DNA from 4 places in the Exiguobacterium sp. BMC-KP genome. Region 4 is predicted to be linked to each of the others. Evidence: riboswitches for the same ligand, from Rfam matches in the RefSeq annotation. Region 4 holds a riboswitch; each other region holds the start of a gene.
The links. Region 4 has a riboswitch for thiamine pyrophosphate ahead of tenA (thiaminase II). Riboswitches for the same ligand answer to the same signal wherever they lie in the genome.
Positions count from the first base shown of each region.

Region 1: another riboswitch for thiamine pyrophosphate. It lies ahead of ADM98_RS01510 (3-oxoacyl-ACP reductase); the one in region 4 lies ahead of tenA (thiaminase II).
Region 2: another riboswitch for thiamine pyrophosphate. It lies ahead of ADM98_RS10130 (ECF transporter S component); the one in region 4 lies ahead of tenA (thiaminase II).
Region 3: another riboswitch for thiamine pyrophosphate. It lies ahead of thiT (energy-coupled thiamine transporter ThiT); the one in region 4 lies ahead of tenA (thiaminase II).

Region 1 covers NZ_LGIW01000011.1:219,991-223,132, forward strand. Annotated here, with positions in the region: gene ADM98_RS01505 (LLM class flavin-dependent oxidoreductase) at 1-835, opposite strand, end outside; gene ADM98_RS01510 (3-oxoacyl-ACP reductase) at 891-1,643, opposite strand; TPP riboswitch at 1,779-1,879, opposite strand; gene ADM98_RS01515 (hypothetical protein) at 1,997-3,079, opposite strand; gene ADM98_RS01520 (hypothetical protein) at 3,099-3,142, opposite strand, start outside.
Region 2 covers NZ_LGIW01000015.1:856,994-860,135, forward strand. Annotated here, with positions in the region: gene ADM98_RS10120 (GNAT family N-acetyltransferase) at 1-438, shown strand, start outside; gene ADM98_RS10125 (50S ribosomal protein L25/general stress protein Ctc) at 731-1,408, shown strand; TPP riboswitch at 1,505-1,603, shown strand; gene ADM98_RS10130 (ECF transporter S component) at 1,704-2,276, shown strand; gene ADM98_RS10135 (ABC transporter ATP-binding protein) at 2,273-3,142, shown strand, end outside.
Region 3 covers NZ_LGIW01000015.1:1,294,294-1,297,435, reverse strand. Annotated here, with positions in the region: gene pknB (Stk1 family PASTA domain-containing Ser/Thr kinase) at 1-266, shown strand, start outside; gene rsgA (ribosome small subunit-dependent GTPase A) at 292-1,197, shown strand; gene rpe (ribulose-phosphate 3-epimerase) at 1,200-1,856, shown strand; TPP riboswitch at 1,879-1,987, shown strand; gene thiT (energy-coupled thiamine transporter ThiT) at 2,050-2,610, shown strand; gene ADM98_RS12610 (thiamine diphosphokinase) at 2,612-3,142, shown strand, end outside.
Region 4 covers NZ_LGIW01000015.1:280,347-283,488, forward strand. Annotated here, with positions in the region: gene abc-f (ribosomal protection-like ABC-F family protein) at 1-419, opposite strand, end outside; gene ADM98_RS06935 (DUF1002 domain-containing protein) at 698-1,579, opposite strand; TPP riboswitch at 1,774-1,880, shown strand; gene tenA (thiaminase II) at 1,954-2,649, shown strand; gene ADM98_RS06945 (hypothetical protein) at 2,701-2,997, shown strand; gene ADM98_RS06950 (glycoside hydrolase family 3 protein) at 3,028-3,142, opposite strand, start outside.

The DNA of each region.
Region 1 (3,142 bases), on a different contig from region 4:
TTTTACCAACATACGTTACTAAGCCTGGGTATATCTTAATCTTTCGATCTGGTGATTCAGTTTGTGTAATTTTCTTATGGAGTTTTTCACGAAAAGCATGGGCTTGTCTAAAATTCCATGACACAGAATATACGGCATCCGCATGTTTGGCTGCAAGGGCAATCCCTTCTTCAGAAGCCCCCGCTTGCATCGCTACTGGCTTTCCTTGGGGACTACGCGGCGTAGACAAAGGACCTTTTACGCTGAAATAGGCTTCAGAATGATCGATAACTTGTATACGTTCAGGATCAATCAATTGGTTATCTGATCGATTCGCAAGAAAAGCCGCTTGATCCCAAGATAAAAATAGCTTCTCCATCAATGCTGCGAATTCGTTCGCCTTATTATACCGTTCCTCCCTCGGTGGAAGTGCATCCATCCCGTGGTTTAACGCTTCCCAATCCGTCATCGAGGTCACTAAGTTCCAGCCTACCCTCCCCTTCGTCACGTGATCTAGGCTTAGAAGTTGCCTTGCTGCTGTATACGGATTGGAGAACGTGCTCGATATCGTAGAAACTAATCCGATATGATCCGTCACTTGAGAAATAGCCGTTAGATTAATTAAAGGATCCAACCAAAAGGCAGGTAAATCAGTTGCATTATTAGCCGGAAAGGATTGATTGTCCGCAAAAAATACTGCATCCAAACGTCCAGCTTCCGCTATTTGAGCCAAACGCTGATAATAGCGACTCTCTCCGATCTCTTTAATCGCGGAATCAGGTATTAACCATGCGGCTTGGTGATGACCACATCCATATAACAAAACACCAATATTTAACTGATTTCTATTCGTCATCTTCTGTTCACGAATCCCTTCTCTTACAAGCTAAGAATCTTTTAAAACGATCGCTTCAATTCATTGTTAACCCACCATCGACCGTTACGTTTTGACCGGTAATCCCAGATGCTGCTTCTGATGCCAAAAAGGCAACCAGTTGAGCCACTTCTTCTGGGCTCGTCACTTTTTTCAACGGGGTCGATTGGGCAATTAAGTCAAATACTTCAGGGGTTGTCACAGCACTCGCATCTGTGACTTTCAATAACCCACCGGAGACGACATTCACGTTTATGCCATATTGACCTAACTCCGCGGCTAGGTTTCGAGTAAAGCCAATCAGACCTGCTTTTGCTGTTGTGTATTCATGATAAGGAACGACTGGGTTTTGATAGAGGTTTGTTCCAATGCTGATGATACTACCGCTATGTCGTTCTATAAATTGTGGCAAAACACTTTGAATGATGTGAAACGCTGCTTTAAGTGTTCCATCCAGTTGATTTTGATAATCTTCCCACTCTAAATCGATAAACGATTTTTGCGCAACCGGATCAAATTTGAAGTCTACTAATGCATTATTCACGACAACATCGATTTGACCATAATGTGCTGTTGCGAATTGCATCATGCTCTCGACATCTTCCCGCTTCGTGACATCTGCATACAAGGCAATTGCATTCTCTACTCCCAGTTCGCTCACAAGTTGTTCTGCCGCATCCTTGCTTTTAAAGTAATTGATCACCACTTTAAATCCGTTGTGCACTAACACCCTTGCAATCGTCGCCCCAAGTCCTCGACTACTTCCTGTCACTAATACTGTTCTGCTCATTCTTGTCCACTCCCTCATCCATTTTTGCAACTTAAATAGCGAAGTTAGTAAACAAAAAACGCAACTCTCCAAAAGGAAAGTTGCGCACGTCTAAATAATCACATAGCAAAGAACGATATCATCGTCTCCGCTTGTTCATCAGAGTTTACACTTCCCTACGCTAGTACGACCTAGTTCAGGTTCAAAGGGTTTGAGTAGCTACTCATCTCAGTTTAATAACACCCCTAGTGATTCTATTTAAGTTATCTTCACTGTAGTGGTCTTGAAAACCCCTGTCAATGATTCTGACAGATAAATTCATTTCTAGTATTCTAAGAAGCGAGTAAACGAAGTGAATCATGAGTCCATCACGATTACTCCGATACAGTGACATCCTGTACCAAACGATTCTTTTTAGCATTTTTATCTTTGATGATTCCTTGATACGAAATCGATTCATTTTTCGTATCGACTACCGTGACTTGGAAATCCGAATCATTGATATTAGCGATATGGTATAGCTTTCCCTGCGCAATCATCGTATAGGAGCCATTGAAGCGGTAAGCATGCTGCCCTTCCACTTTATGTCGCTTGACTTGATTCGTCTTAAAGTCATAGGTGCTCCATTTGATACTTTTACTTTTTTCTGAATCAAACGTGCCGTAAGCGATCAGTGATTGGCTATTTTCAGCAGCATTAAAGTTCCCTTCCGCTGCATACGCATCAAGTGCTTTGATTCGTTTGATGCCTTTGCCGTTATCTAGATAATAAGCGCTATCTTTTTCTACCCCTTCCGCATCATATGCGATTTCACGATAGACAATTCCATAGTCGTTCACTGCCACATAATGACGCTCTTGATTAGTCTTGAGTTGCTTGGATTGAAGCGTCTCCACTTTTCCTTTTGCAAGGTTGAGTAATAACACCGTCGATTTTTCCTTTGCTCCATGATCATCCCGTTGGACGTATACGTTCATGCCGTCTTGATGGAAGACACGGATGTCAGCCATTTCACGATCCGGTACCGTTAAACGATGAGAAAGCGTCTTTTTAAATTGTTTCTGTGTACTTCTGTCATAAGAATGATAGTTCAACTGAGATGCCTTTACTTCAATTCCGTATGTCCGCGAGCCCATTTCACTAGTAAATACGTCTTCCTTAGAAAGAAAGCGATAGAAATCAGCAGGGAAGTCTGCAGCGTAGCTATTGAACAACCCTGTGATATAGTTCTGCGACTCACTATGGATTTGACCGTCCAATTGGATATTGTATTGAGTAGGCTTGATGTCTCCATTTTCAATCTCGATGTTTACTTTTTTAAGAGCTTCTGCATTTTCTTTTCGTATACTCTCGACTTCATAATCCGATCCTTTAATGCTTACGGCGTAACCAAAATAACTGAGTAAGGTGACGCCAGCAATGCTTCCTACGATGATCATTTCCTTATATCGTCTCATGACTTCCTCCTTCTAATGATTAAATAGATACTTTGTGGTTCAGTAGTCGAACACATTTCCAAC
Region 2 (3,142 bases), 580 kb from region 4:
TCTCCCTCTATTCCACGTTATCTGGATCTCGGTCTCTATGCGGATGGAATTGCTTTTTCTGGCTCCTCAAATCTGTTGCTCGCCTGTCAGGCAGCACTGGACGCTCTCGATCTCGATCAAGCAGCAATTAAGATGACTTATCTCGAACAAGCCGTCCGCGCAACGGGCTTTCAATTGCTCGCTCAACAAGAAGCACAAGCACCAGGCATTTTAACCATCGTTCATCCGTCAGCAACTGATGTAGGCGATGCTCTTCGGATTCAGGGGTATCACGTCCAGTATGAAAGCGACTATCTCGTTCGCAATCAGTGGCTTCAAATTTCGACGATGGGGCAGACGACGATGCGGCAAATCGAACGTCTCGTTCGTGTGTTAGTCCGTGAAAATCAACGAATCACCATAAAAAATGAAAAAAACGAAAGACCTCTCAACCCTTGATTTCAAGCGGTTTGGAGGTCTTTCGACTTTAAAAAAATAAAAAAAGAGGTTTAAGGATTTAAAACATAGGGGTATAAACTCATTAGCACCGCATCAAACCGGTGACTTACTCACACATGTTTCTCAATATCAGCGTAATGACCTGGGAGAGAAATGCAAAGTCACGAAAGCGTCAGATTCAAGAGAGTCTGAAACCGATGGTCTTAGCATGATTTCATATTGTTCAGGATTCGTCCTGCTCCTACATTCATTACCTTTTGAGGGCTATACTAAATTCAAGGGGGAAATGAACATGTCAGTTAAATTAACAGTCGAAAAACGCGAGGTACGTCCACGCTCACTCCGTAAACAATTACGTCATGAAGGAAAAGCTCTTGGTGTCGTGTATGGTTACAAAGTGGAAAGTACACCAATCGCATTCGAAGAAAAAGAATTGTTAAAAATCGTTCGTGAGAACGGTGAGAACGTCTTGATTTCACTTAAACTCGACGGAAAAAACGTTAACGTCTTGATTAACCGTCGTGACATGGATGTCTTCACACCAACAGTTGATCACGTTGAATTCATCGCTGTGAAAATGGATGAAGAAACAGAAGTGGAAGCAGACGTTGTACTCGTTGGCGAAGCAGCCGGTGCAAAAGTTGGTGGATTCCTCTCACAAACACTCTTTAAAGTAACAGTTGCAGCTACACCAGATAAATTACCAGAGAACGTCGAAGTTGACGTCACGAACCTCGAAATCGGAGATTCAATCTCTGTAGCCGATCTTCCAGAGCAAAAAGATTTCCGTATCGTCACTGAAGGTGACATTCAAGTCGCAGCAGTCGTCGAGTCTACACTCGAGCAGGATCTTGAAGAAATCGAAGAAGCGGAAGCAGAGGCACAAGCTGAAGCTGGCGAAGAAAATGAAGGCGAAGCAACAGAAGCGTCTTCAGAAGAAGCAGCTGAAGAGAACGAAGACAACAAATAAGCTATCCAACGATACGCCCCAAGTGGCGTATCGTTTTTTTGTGTCTTGACAATAGACAGAAGATTGCCTAAAGTGAACAGCGTATCAACTATTCACTATATCCACTAGGGGAGCCCATTGGCTGAGACGATTCACTTCGGACCCTTCGAACCTGATCTAGTTCATACTAGCGTAGGAAAGTGGAGCGATCACATCCAATGACTCCTGCTACGCGCAGTTTTTCTGAGGACCGCTCTCTTTTTTACGGAGGGCGGTCTTTTTTGTTGTCTCCCCCATTCTAAGGAGGACGTATCTAATGCAACACTGGAAAATGAAAGAAATCATGGTCATGATGATGCTCGCCGTCGCTTGCGGTGTCATCTATCTCGGTTGGTCGACACTGTGGTTACCGATGTCTGCGATCTTCGGTCCCGTTGGTGCTAACTGGATGTTCGGGATTTGGATCATCGCAAGTCCGCTTGTCGCAGCAATCATCCAAAAGCCAGGTGCCGCGTTAATTGCGGAAGTCGTCGCAGCAGCAGTCGAACTGTTCACGGGGAGTCACTTCGGATTATCGGCACTGTTAATTGGTGTCTGCCAAGGTCTTGGTGCGGAACTCGTCTTTGCGATGACGCGTTACCGTCGTTATGACGCATGGACACTGATGTTGTCTGGTGTCGGAGCAGCAGTCGGAAGTATCGTCTACAGCCTGGTTGCGAATGGCTTTGGTTATTACACGACGACGACGTTACTCGTGACGATTGGACTACAATTGATCAGCGGTGCATTACTTGGTGGCTTACTCGCATGGATTCTCGTCCGTCGCCTCGTTGCGACTGGTGTGTTAAGTGGTTTTGCAGCCGGACGTGTGAAACGGGAGGTCGCATGATTACCGTTGACGACCTAAGTATTCGTTATCCCGGTCAGATGAAATCAGTGCTCGATCATGTAACGCTAACGATCGACCAAGGAACGACGCTTCTACTTGGCCGTAGCGGAAGTGGTAAGACAACGTTGCTTCATGCGCTTGCTGGACTGACGCCAGAGACAATCGAAGTCGAACAGACTGGCACGGTGAGCCGATCCGGTTCTGTCGGCATTCTGTTCCAAAATCCAGACGAGCAATTTTGCATGGAAACGATTGGACGTGAAATCGCCTTTAGCTTAGAAAACAAATCAATCCCACGCGCGGAGATGGATGAACGAATTGAGCAGTTGCTGGTACTCGTCGGTCTTCCCCTCCCCTTTTCAACACCAATCGCTAGTCTCTCTGGGGGAATGAAACAGCGACTGGCGCTCGCTGCAGTCCTAGCACTCGAACCAACCATTCTACTACTCGATGAACCGACGGCGCAGATTGATCCGATCGGACAACACGAACTGATGGCATTGATCTTTCGAATCCAGAAAGAGCACGATTTAACGATTGTGTTAATCGAGCACCAACTCGATGTCTGTTTACCGTATGTCGACCAAGTCGTCTTACTTGAAGAAGGAACGATTACCGTGACAGCGCATCCACGAGACCTGTTTCCACATGCCTACGTGCGGCTTCAATCAAAAGGCATCGCCGTTCCGTCGCTCTTTCCTTATACACTTGAGACATTACCAGCGGATGGACCACAAGCGGCACGACTTTTCGCGCCTCCCCCTGTCGTTCCAGCAGGACTTCCCTTGTTGCACGTTTCTGAATTGTCGACAAAAGCACCTTATCCGCTGACCGGTGCGACGTTTTCGCTTCAAACGAGTGAATGG
Region 3 (3,142 bases), 1.0 Mb from region 4:
TAACAGCAACGTTCCCAGAAAAAGTCGTGTACGATGCAGTATCTGAAGAGGACGAAGATACGCCGCCTAAACAAGTTATCCGCATCGAGACGGAAGATGCGAAAGGGAAACGGACTGTCATCGAGGAATCCATTGATCAAGATGAGACGTTCGACGTGCCGGTGACAATTGATCCGGGAGAAGAAGGAAAAATTACGATCTATAAAGACGATACGGTGTATCGTTCAAAAACCATCACGTACAATCAAGCAAAAGACGCACAATGAATGTGATGAAAAAGGAGTGCATAGGATGACGGAACAGCGCATCGAAGAAAATCGAGAAGGAACGATCATACGGTTGCAGGGCGGCTTTTATGACGTTATGACGCCAGAAGGGGAAGTCCGTTCACGAGCAAGAGGAAACTTCCGGAAACGTGGTATCAGTCCGGTAGTTGGAGACGAAGTCGTCCTTCATATCGAGAGTGAGACCGGGTATATTCTTGAAGTGAAGGAGCGTGACAATTTTTTAGTACGTCCTCCTGTCGCGAATATCGATCAAGCATTGCTTGTCGTCTCAGCAGCAGAACCTGACTTTTCAGCCCATCTGCTTGATCGGTTTCTCGTATTGATCGAAGCGAAGGAAATTCAACCCGTCATCTTGTTAACGAAGATGGATCTGCTCGATGATGTCAAGGGACCGGCTGTCCGAGACGCGATTGTTGCTTATCGGAAGATTGGCTATACGGTCATCGAGACATCGAGTGAGACGTTGACAGGTGTCGAGCAAGTCAGACCATTACTTGCAGGCAAAACAAGTGTTCTTGCCGGACAATCAGGTGTCGGAAAAAGCTCGCTGTTGAACGCACTCGAACCATCTCTTGATCTAGAAACGAGTGCCATCTCGAAATCACTTGGACGTGGGCGTCATACAACCCGTCACGTTACGTTGATGCCGCTTGCGGAAGGATTGATTGCCGATACGCCAGGGTTCTCGAATTTAGACTTTCCTTATGAAATGGAAATAGAGGATGTGCGATGGAGTTTTCCTGAATTCGTGGCTGTGCAAGACGATTGTAAATACCGGGGATGTTTGCATTTGAATGAACCCGGTTGTGCCGTCAAGGAGGCGGTCGAGGCACAAGAAATCATGTCCTCCCGCTATGAAAATTATGGTATGTTTATAGACGAAATCAAGTATCGAGCCCGGAGGTATTGAAGATGATTAAAATTGCACCATCGATCTTATCAGCAGATTTTGCGAATCTCGAGCGTGATGTCAAAGCGGTTGAGGCGGCAGGAGCAGACTACATTCATTTCGACGTCATGGATGGTCAGTTCGTCCCGAACATCTCATTCGGTTTACCTGTGTTAAGCAGCCTACGTCAAAAGACAGATATGGTTCTTGATGTCCATTTGATGATTGATCAACCCGAACGATTCGTCGAAGATTTCGTCAAGGCAGGAGCCGACATCGTGACGTTCCATGTCGAAGCGACGAATCATGTCCATCGTGTCTTGCAACAAATCAAAGCGGCAGGTGCGAAGGCGGGGGTCGTCTTGAATCCACATACATCACTATCGATGATTGAACACATTCTTCAGGATGTCGATATGGTCTTGTTGATGACAGTCAATCCAGGTTTTGGTGGTCAGGCGTTCATCGAGAGTGTCATGCCGAAGCTCGCAACACTTGCACAAATGAAGGCAGATCGTGGTCTTACATTTGAAATCGAGATTGATGGTGGGGTCAATCCGGAAACGGCAAAGTTATGCATCGATAATGGTGCCAACGTCCTTGTCGCAGGATCAGCGATCTACAATGCATCGGATTATGCGGAAGCAATCACTAGCATTCGTCAAGGGGCTGCCGTATAATAAGAACGAGAAAACGAAATATGATGACCGCAAGGGGTGTCGCTTGAAAAGCGGCTGAGAGGAGTCTTTTGACTTTAACCCTTCGAACCTGTTCCGTTCAAACGGACGTAGGGATGTGGCGCACGCAGGCAGTACGGCGTTCGTCGTACTGCCTTTTTGCGTCCCGTTTTATTCCATGAAGGAGGAAATTAGCATGAAACGGTTACAAATGATGATGGAAATTGCCATCTTCGCCAGTCTCGGAGTCGTCTTTGATTTATTGATTCCATTCAAAATGCCACAAGGGGGCTCAATCAGCTTAGCGATGCTTCCCATCTTCGTCATGGCGTTTCGCCATGGTGTCGTCGGAGGTGTCGTCACTGGAGCACTTGTCGGTACGATTCAATTGATGTTCGCCCCACAAGTTTTGACGGTCGTTCAACCACTACTCGATTATACGATTGCATATGGAGTCGTCGGATTAAGTGGGCTGTTTGCACGTCAAGTTAGACAAGCCGCGCGTAACGGACAGAAGAAACGCTTGATGACGTTTGTCCTACTTGCGACGCTTTTAGGAGCGGGACTCCGTTATATCTGTCATGTCATCAGCGGAATCGTCTTTTTTGCCGAGTATGCTGAGGGTCCAGTCATACCATATTCGTTGATTTATAATGCGACATACATGGTTCCGTCTTACGTTCTTTGTGGTGTCGTCGCAGGTCTTCTCTTCACGACTGCACCACGCTTACTTCGCTATTCAGCACGAGGTGTTTAATATGCGGGCGATTCTTGTCTGTGCGGGTCCGCAAGAAGAGGTACCTGACTTACGGACGTTTTGCCAGCCCGGTGATTTCATCGTTGGTGTTGATGGTGGTGTTCAAACGATTGAATCGTTTGGGTTGACATGCGATATGATGATTGGTGATTTTGATTCACTTGGCTATGTACCTGAAGATGCAATCGTCCATCCGGCAGAGAAAGATGAAACGGATCTCGAACTTTCCCTCCGTACCGTATCAGAGATGAAACGGGGTGAGGAGATCATCATCATTGGAGCGACAGGCGGACGACTCGACATGACCGTTCAAAATGTCTATTTGTTAAAACAATATCCTAAGGCACGACTCGTCACGAAACGAGAAGAGGTACGGTATTTGGCAGTGGGGACATATGCAGTTAAGGCAGGAAGCTATCATTATCTCTCATTCATTCCACTTGTGGCGTCGATCCTAAGCTTATCTGGAGTCAAATACCCACTCGATGCGCATTCGGTTCCTGTTGGAGGCTCATTGACCGTCAGCAATGAA
Region 4 (3,142 bases):
ATCTTCGAATCGAGTAGATACCCATCTTTTTGTTCGAATGCATTCGTCACGTCCGCATATCGGACGAGTAATGCCTCGAGGTCGGATGGTGCTGTTGCCATCAATTGTTCCAACTGTTGCATCCGAGAACGAATCGAGAGGATTTCGTCAAACGCTGTCCATAGGACGTCGAGTCCGGTCATCGTTTCGGCGTAAACTGGAAGTTGTTCCAGGTAGCCGATTGTCAAACCACTCTTTTGATAGATGACACCACCGTCCGGCTGGTCGAGTCGAGCAAGTAGGCGAAGTAGTGTCGTTTTGCCACTACCGTTTCGTCCGATCAAACCGACACGGTCGTGTTCGTTTAAGAAGAGGGAAACGTCTGTCAAGATCGTTTCGCCTCCAAATTGTTTTGTCAGGTGTTGAATGTCGCAAATCATCATAATCAATTGATCCTTTCGCGCGCATCAAAAAAAGGAGAGCGCAAATAGCACTCTCCTTGACGTGTGAAAGATGCGCTTTGCTGTATTTTTCGTTCATGAAGTTCTAAAAAGGGCAGACGGGTGCCTTAGAACGCCATTCCATGAAAAATCGCGCGCAACAGATATAATTGTTCCATTAACCAGTGTTTGCACGCGGCAAAGTCCATCTTTTCACACCACCTTTCGTTTCAGATACATGTAGTTTACCATTATTTTGTTAAATGGGAAAGTCTGAATTATTTGAATACCCCAGCAATCGAGCTAAAGAAGTCACTCAGACCATCAAATAATTTAGCGAAGAATCCTTTCGTCTCCTCAGACGTTGCAAACGCATGGATGTCTTGACCGGCATTTTTCAAGCCGCTCTCAATTTGTCCCCAGTTGATGTTCGCTTGCTCCATTTGATTGAACAAGTTCGTCAATCGATCCATCTGTGCATCAGATAATTGGATGTTGTTGTTTTGAATGACTTGGACGATCAGATTTTCAATCTCGACTTTAGTTTCCGGTTTTTGATTTGCAATCTCAGCCTTGATCTCATTCATCAAGTCAGCGACTTTATCCGTTCCAACGGTCTTCCCGACGTCAGATGTGACCGATAATTCTTGCTGTGCTAAATCCTTGCGTTCGTCACTCAGCTTGATTCCAGTCTCAGCAGAAGTTTGATCATAGGCTTTCATGATTCCTGTCAGGGCCGATGTCCCGGTCACCTTGTAGGGAGAAGTGATCGTGATGTCGGCATCTTTGACACCTGCTGTGACGAGAGCGTTGAGATACATATCCTTCGTCACCCACGTGATGTTCTCCGTCGAGACGGAAAGTCCATCGCCTTTTTCCGTCAGTTCAATCTTAGCCGACGAATACATGTTGCCACCTTTTTGCGACTGTGGAATGTTTTTCCCGAGGTATTTTTCTTCGTCGGCAGAGGTTGCGATAATCGGCGTGATGCCCTCCGGTGCATTGAGACGTGAAAGGACCCAAGCCTTATCTTTTGCGCCGAGCGACTCCCCGAGTGTGACGATCGTCTTATCGACGACTTGTTCGGCGGATGCGGCTGTCGGGAGTAATAAAGCAGAAGCGATGATGGCTGACGCCATGATTTTTGTTGGTGTATGCATGATGAAATCCTCCAATGTATAAGTAAGAGTATTGAATATAGTATCAGGTACTAAAATTAGTGTACGGGAACAAGATCCATTCGGAATCGGTCTGTAGAAGGAGACGGTATCCGCCTTCTGACACTCCATAGTATAGCGAAAAGAGGACAACTTGACTTCCATTTTCAGCATGCTATAGTGGATGGGAATCGAATAATGACCACTAGGGGAGTCGGTAGGCTGACTGAGACGAACGAAGACGTTCGGACCCTTTGAACCTGATTAAGTTCGTACTTACGGAGGGAAGTGGCGTCAAGTCTTGTTCTTCTTGCGCCATGCCCGTGTGTTTCGGGGTGGTGTTTTTTCGTTTCATAAAAAACGAGGAGGATGAGATCATGACATTCACACAAGAAATCAAACAAGCAGCACAAGCGTATTGGGAGAGTAGTTTTACGCACCCGTTCGTGCAAGGAATCGGGGAAGGGACATTACCACTCTCGAAATTTCGGCATTACGTGATGCAGGACGCTTACTACTTAAAACACTTTGCGAAGATTCAAGCGAAGGCAGCGTCAAAAGCAGACGACTTTGCGACAATCGCAACGCTTGCCGAGCATGCGACTTCGACATATGGGGCAGAACTGAGTCTACATCAATCGTTTTTTGAACCGCTTGGTATTACAAAAGCAGACCTTGAAGCATTCGAACCAGCACCAACAGCATATGCCTATGTGTCGCATATGCATCATGCGAGCGAGGGGACACTCGGTGAGACAATTGCTGCCATCTTGCCATGTTACTGGTTGTATTATGAAGTCGGTCAACAATTACTGACATGTACGCCAGAAGAAAAAATCTATCAGCAATGGATCGACACGTATAGTTCGGAGTGGTTCGAAAAGGTCGTCTTTGAACAGATTGCACGGCTCGATGCTTTGGCTGAACAAGCCAGTCCTACAGAACGCGAACGGATGAAACGTCATTTCGTGACGAGCTGTTATTATGAGTTGCTGTTTTGGCATATGGGATGGACAGAAGAAACATTCACGTCGGTGTACGAGACGATTCCGGCGCGAACAGTATCTTCCTAAACGGTTAGATGGTAGAATTAGGTATATCATTTAGCGGAAGTAGGGATAGGAATGGAAATCATCGTGATCGTACTTGCGATCAGCGCCGCGTATGCCGTGCAACGCATGCTGGGTAAAGTTAAAGTAAGATTTGTAGGACTCATCATTCCAGCGTTGATCGTATTATCTGGTATATCCGCATCGACTCGAAACTTCAAGGTAGCATATAGCATGGGGAGCTACATTTCTGCTGTTCTTGTCATTGTCGTCTATGCATTACTGACCTATTGGTTATACCGCGTCTACTATCGTGCGAAAGAAGAAGCGGAATATCCGTATCAATCGTTAAAAGACCGAGGCATCCTTTAAAGGAGTCTCGGTCTTTTGTGTATCATATTCTCATTTTTTCCAGTTTTTAAAGCCGTCACCGAATTCGAGATGCAGTTGATTGGTAAAGGCACCGTTCTTAAAGACCGGTACATCGACTGGTAAGGTGCCTTGCGGCTTAAACGTT